2 regions of the Muriventricola aceti genome follow, and region 2 is predicted to be linked to the other one. Evidence: predicted binding sites of a transcription regulator. Region 2 holds the regulator's gene; the other holds the start of a gene.

Region 1 (3,163 bases), on a different contig from region 2:
GATTGCCAAAGAGCAGGGTGCGGGCAGTGGGGTCCATCCGCTTCCTGGCGCGGTCCTTCTCGTCGGCCAGCTTGGCCTGGTTGGCCTGGCGTTTGGCATTGATGGTGGACTGGGAGTGGCGCTTTTTATACTTCTTGTGGCTCATGGGTCAGGGAGCTCCTTTCGTATCTGTGAGGAATCAGGGGGTAATGGTGGCCCCACCTACCACCGTGTCACCGTCATACAGGACCACGGCTTGGCCGGGAGTGATGGCCCGTTGAGGCTGGTCAAAAGCGAGGTGGATGGTGTCCGGCCCGGTCTGCTCCACAGTGCAGGGCTGCTCCGCCATGCGGTAGCGGACCTTGGCCCGCAGGCGGACAGGAGCAGAAAGGTGGTCACAGGCGATGAGGTTCAGATTCGCCGCCGTGAGGGTGGAGCCATACAGGCTGTCATTGCAGGAGAGTACCACGGAGTTATCCTGGGGCCGGACCTCCTTGACATAGAGGCGCCCACGGGTGGAGGATACCCCCAGCCCCCGCCGCTGGCCCAGGGTGTAGTCGATGATGCCGGTGTGGGCCCCCAGGACCGCTCCGCCCTCATCTAAAAAGGGGCCGGAGGGATAGCTCTTTCCAGTATACTGGCGGATAAAGGAGCCGTAGTCCCCGTCGGGGATGAAGCAGATGTCCTGGCTGTCCCCCTTCTTGGCGTTGATGAGGTCAGCTTGGGCGGCAATGGAGCGGACCTCCTCCTTGGACAGAGCGCCCAGGGGAAACAGGGAGCGGGAGAGCTGCTCCTGGTTTAGACCAGCCAGTACATAGCTCTGGTCCTTCTCTGGATGGGCCGCCTTCTTCAGCAGCCAGCGGCCGCTCCCCCGGTCCAGCTCCAGCCGGGCGTAATGGCCGGTGGCCACCTTATCCCGGCCTGACTCCAAGGCCTGCTGGAGTAAAAAGCCGAATTTGACATACCGGTTGCAGACCACGCAGGGATTAGGGGTAAGCCCCCGCTCATAGGCGGAGGTAAAGGTGTCCAGAACATGGGAGCGGAAGGGGGCGCGGGCGTCAAGCACATAGAAGGGAATACCCAGCTTCCCAGCCACGGCCCGGGCGTCCTCCACGCCATCTGGAGGTCTGTCATCCTCCCGGCTCCCGTTGACCAGCGAGCCATCAAACATCTTCAGCATAACGCCCACTAGGTCGTGTCCCTCCTGCTGAAGCAGCCAGGCGGCGGTGGAGCTGTCCACACCACCGCTCATGGCCACAGCGATTCGATTTTGCATATGGGGACACCTCCTGCCGGGACAAATAAGGGTCAATCCGGCGATTTGCCGAAATTCGTTACAAAGTATATCACACTTTGGCCCTTGTATCAACCAAAAAGGCCAGAAAGAGGAAAGAAAGTTCCCGTTTTCTCTCGTTTCTTCAAAAAATATATGTTGTATCCGTTGGTAAAAAATAAGAGGCGACATACAAGATGTAGTGGACAAAACAAAAAGGACATGGTATACTTCTCCCCTGACAGTGTCTGGCGGCCATGCCGCCGGTTAGATAGTATACCATAAAGATACGGGAGAGGGAGACCAGCTATGAAAGTGATCAAGCGCGATGGGACCATCGTGGATTATGACCGAAGCAAGATCGTTACCGCCATCGAAAAGGCCAACGCCGAGGTGCCGCCGGAGGAACAGCTTGACCGGGCGCGCATCGACGCCATCATCGACCACATCGAGGGACTCAAGCGCCAGCGGATGCTGGTGGAGGACATCCAGGACCTGGTGGAGCAGGGGCTGGTGGAGGAAAACAAGTTCCACCTGGCCAAGACCTACATCATTTACCGCTATAACCGGGCCCTGGTACGCAAGGCTAACACCACCGACGAGTCTATCCTCTCTCTGCTGCGCAACGAGAACCAGGAGCTGGCAGAGGAGAACTCCAACAAGAACACCATGATCGCAGCCACCCAGCGGGACTATATCGCCGGGGAGGTGAGCCGGGATCTGACCCGGCGCATCCTGCTGCCCGAGCATATCTCCAAGGCCCACGACGAGGGGACCATCCACTTCCACGATGCAGACTACTTTGTCCAGCCCATTTTTAACTGCTGCCTCATCAACATTGGGGATATGCTGGACAACGGCACTGTGATGAACGGCAAGCTCATCGAGAGCCCCAAGAGCTTCCAGGTGGCCTGTACCGTCACCACCCAGATCATCGCCTGCGTGGCCTCCAACCAGTACGGAGGGCAGAGCGTGGATATGAGCCATCTGGGCAAGTATCTCCGCCGCAGCCGGGAGAAATTCAAAAAGCACATCGCCTATGAATGTGCCGGACAGGTGGACGAGGCTACCCTGGAGCGGCTGGTGGCCGACCGTCTGCGGGATGAGCTGAAATCCGGTGTCCAGACTATCCAGTATCAAATCAATACCCTGATGACGACCAACGGACAGTCCCCCTTTGTCACTCTGTTCCTCAACCTCCAGGAAGATGACCCCTATCTGGAAGAGAACGCTATGATCGTGGAGGAGGTGCTGCGCCAGCGGCTGGAGGGTATCAAGAACGAGAAGGGGGTTTACATCACCCCCGCCTTCCCCAAGCTGGTGTATGTGCTGGACGAGCACAACTGCCTCAAAGGGGGCAAATATGACTACATCACGGAACTGGCCGTCAAGTGCTCCGCCAAGCGGATGTACCCCGACTATATCTCCGCCAAGAAGATGCGGGAGAACTATGAGGGCAACGTGTTCTCGCCCATGGGCTGCCGCTCCTTCCTGGCCCCCTGGAAGGATGAGAATGGGAATTATAAGTTCGAGGGCCGCTTCAACCAGGGAGTGGTCTCCCTCAACCTGCCCCAGATCGGCATTCTGGCCAGGGGGGATGAGGAGAAGTTCTGGACGCTGCTGGAGGAGCGGCTGGACCTGTGCTTCGAGGCCATTATGTGCCGGCACAACGCGCTGAAAAACGTGAAGTCCGACTCCTCACCCATCCATTGGCAGTACGGGGCAATCGCCCGCCTGCCCAAGGGGGCTCCCATTGAGCCACTGCTGTACGGCGGGTACTCCTCCATCTCTCTGGGTTATATCGGGCTGTACGAGGTGACTAAGCTGATGAAGGGCTGCTCCCACACCCAGCCGGGCGGCACAGAGTTCGCCCTCAGGCTGATGAACCGGCTGCGCCGGGCCTGTGACGAC
Region 2 (3,163 bases):
CCCCAAGGGGCAGGAGATGGACGACCAGTATTTCGGCGTGATCCGCCCACGGGTGGGCGAATTTATGGCTGACCTGAACCGGGAGCTGTGGAAATTGGGGATTCCCGCCACCACCCAGCACAACGAGGCTGCCCCCGCCCAGCATGAACTGGCCCCCATCTATACCACCTGTAACCTGGCCGTTGATCAGAACCAACTGACCATGGAGACCATGAAGCGGGTGGCCACCCGCCACGGCCTGGTCTGCCTGCTCCACGAAAAGCCCTTCGTGGGGGTCAACGGCTCTGGCAAGCACAACAACTGGTCCATCTCCACCGATCAGGGGGAGAACCTGCTGGCTCCAGGCGACACGCCCAACGAAAACCTCCAGTTCCTGCTGGTGCTGGCCTGTATCATGAAGGCGGTGGACGACCACGCCGACCTGCTGCGCTGCTCCGCCTCCTGCGTGGGTAACGAGAGCCGTCTGGGCGCTCAGGAAGCCCCGCCCGCCATCATCTCTATCTTCCTGGGGGACCAGTTGGACGACGTGGTGGCACAGATCGTGTCCAACTCTGAATCCATCAAGCTGCTGGCCAGCGGCAAGCTGGACTCCGGCGTATCCACTATCCCTGTCCTGGACAAGGACGGCACCGACCGGAACCGCACCTCCCCCTTCGCCTTCACTGGCAACAAGTTTGAGTTCCGCATGGTGGGCTCCTCCGACTCCATCGCTGAGGCCAATGTGGCCCTGAACGCCATCGTGGCCGAGGCTTTCTGCCAGGCTGCCGATATCCTGGAGGGGGCCGAGGACTTTCACGGGGCATGCTCCAGGCTGATCCACGACTGGATGAGCCAGCATCAGCGCATCATCTTCAACGACGACGGCTATTCTGATGAGTGGGTGGCCGAGGCTGTCCGCCGGGGCCTGCCCAACCTCCCCTCTATGGTGGATGCCATCCCCGCCCTCACCACCCCCAAGGCCGAGGAGCTGTACTCCAAGTTCGGCATCTACACCAAGACCGAGCTGGAGGCCCGGGCGGAGATCATGTACGAAACCTATGTGAAGATGATCAAGATCGAAGCCAACACCATGATCCATATGGCCTCCAAGCACTACATCCCCACCGCTATCGCCTATACCACCCGGCTGGGCCAGTCCATAGCCGCTGTGGCCTCCGGCTGTCCCCAGGCCGACCTCACCGTCCAACGCAAGCTGCTCATCCAAGTCAGCTCCTATCTGGCCGACGCCTCCGCCGCCCTGGACCAGCTCAAACCTCTGATGGACCGTGTGGACACCATCCAGGACATCAAGGAGATGGCCCACGCCTATCACGACGCTGTTGTGCCCGCTATGGCCGCCCTCCGCCACCCGGTGGATGAGCTGGAGCTTCTGGTGGATAAGGACCTGTGGCCTGTCCCCACCTACGGTGACCTCCTTTTCGAAGTATGATCTTGTCCGCAACATGAAGAGACCTCCTCGCCGCCGGCGGGGAGGTCTCTTATTTCCCTTGTTCTCGTCCCAACAAAAACCGTCATAATGAGCCACGAAAAGTGTAGTAATGAATGGGGCGGATAAAGGTGCGGAGGGGGCGGATATCGTTGTTGTATCCTTCCTATTCATGACACATTCCGACAAAAAAGCCCGGGGCGCTCATCTTCTGCGCCCCGGGCTCCGCCTTCCTGCGGCTATCCGGTTTTTATGGGTCATCTTGTCGTTTTTTTCTGGGTAGCGGACATCCCTATTTGTCCTCCAGCAGCTTGTTCAGCTCATGCATGAAGGTGTTGATGTCCTTGAATTGACGGTATACCGAGGCGAAGCGGACATAGGCCACCTCGTCGATTTTCTTCAGCCGCTCCATGACCAGCTCGCCCACTTCGGAGGAGCTGATCTCCCGCTCCATCTTGTTCTGGAGGACCTGCTCGATCTCATTGACCATCTCCTCCAGCATATGGTAGGGCACTGGGCGCTTCTCACAGGCCCGGATCAGGCCGCTGAGTACCTTGTTCCGGTCAAAGCTCTGGCGGCTGCCGTCCTTTTTCACCACCATCAGGGGAAGGCTCTCCATAGTCTCATAGGTGGTGAACCGCTTGTGGCAAGATAGACACTCCCGGCGGCGGCGGATGCTGGCCCCCTCGTCCGCGGGGCGGGAATCCACGACCTTGCTCTCCAAATAGGCACAGTAGGGACACTTCATACCACATACCTCCCAGGTATTGTCTTTCTCTCCGCCATCTCTCGCGGTCCCGACGAAGGAGCAGGGCAAAATCAAGTTTTTATAACCATTATATGGTTATTATAACACAGCAGGCCAGAACTAGACAAGGGTAAAAAACAGGACTGTCCCCCTCTTTTCCGGCATATCTGTGGTAGAGCGAGGTGATACGATATGGAATTTCTAGCCCGTCTGACAGACTTCATCTGGTCGCCCTGGCTGTTGGGGCTGTTTCTTCTTACCGGCCTGGTCTACTCTCTGGGTTCCGGTTTCTTTCAAATCTTCGGTTTCCGCCTGTGGCTGCGCTCCACGCTCGGTTCCCTGTTCCATGGTAGGAAAAAAGCGGGGGGCGGCCTGTCCTCCCTCCAAGCTCTGGCCACCGCCTTGGCCTCCACCATGGGAACGGGCTCCATCGCCGGGGTGGCCACCGCCCTGACTCTGGGCGGGCCTGGGGCCGTTTTCTGGATGTGGATCTCAGCCCTGCTGGCTATGATGACAGGCTGTGGTGAGAAGCTGCTGGCCGTAAAATATCAGCGGCCGGCTCCCGGCGGGGGACTCCAGGGCGGGCCCATGTTTTACCTGCGGGACGGCGTGGGCTCTCCTCTGCTGGCAGGTTGGTTTGCTCTGGCCTGTTTGCCCGCTACCCTGGCCGGGGGCAACTTAGTCCAGTCCTCCTCCATCGCCCTCTCCCTGGAGGCCGCCTTCGGCCTGGAGCGGGTCTGGGCAGGCGTGGTCACCACCCTGCTGGCAGGACTGGTGATGGTGGGCGGCATCGGCCGCATCGCCAAGGTATCCTCCGCTCTGGTCCCAGCCATGGCTCTGCTCTACCTGGGCAGCGGCTCTCTTGTACTGGCCGGCAACTGGCGGGCTATCCCTGAAGCTGTGGAGCTCATCTTTACCTGCGCCCTGTCCCCCTCCGCCGCTCTGGGCGGCGGAGCCGGCTGGACGGTGGCCTCCGCCCTGCGGTACGG

What was found. The regulator NrdR, encoded in region 2, represses ribonucleotide reductase genes. The targets are predictions, from matches to a motif close to CACNANATNTNGTG.
Region 1: nrdD (anaerobic ribonucleoside-triphosphate reductase) is a predicted target of NrdR. The motif match lies at 1,444-1,457, and genes of this name have one in related genera.

What each region holds. Positions count from the first base shown of each region.
Region 1 covers NZ_JAOQKF010000011.1:36,607-39,769, reverse strand. Annotated here, with positions in the region: gene OCV64_RS12085 (hypothetical protein) at 1-145, opposite strand, end outside; gene mnmA (tRNA 2-thiouridine(34) synthase MnmA) at 179-1,255, opposite strand; gene nrdD (anaerobic ribonucleoside-triphosphate reductase) at 1,562-3,163, shown strand, end outside.
Region 2 covers NZ_JAOQKF010000001.1:68,535-71,697, reverse strand. Annotated here, with positions in the region: gene OCV64_RS00335 (glutamine synthetase III family protein) at 1-1,429, shown strand, start outside; gene nrdR (transcriptional regulator NrdR) at 1,719-2,174, opposite strand; gene OCV64_RS00325 (alanine/glycine:cation symporter family protein) at 2,367-3,163, shown strand, end outside.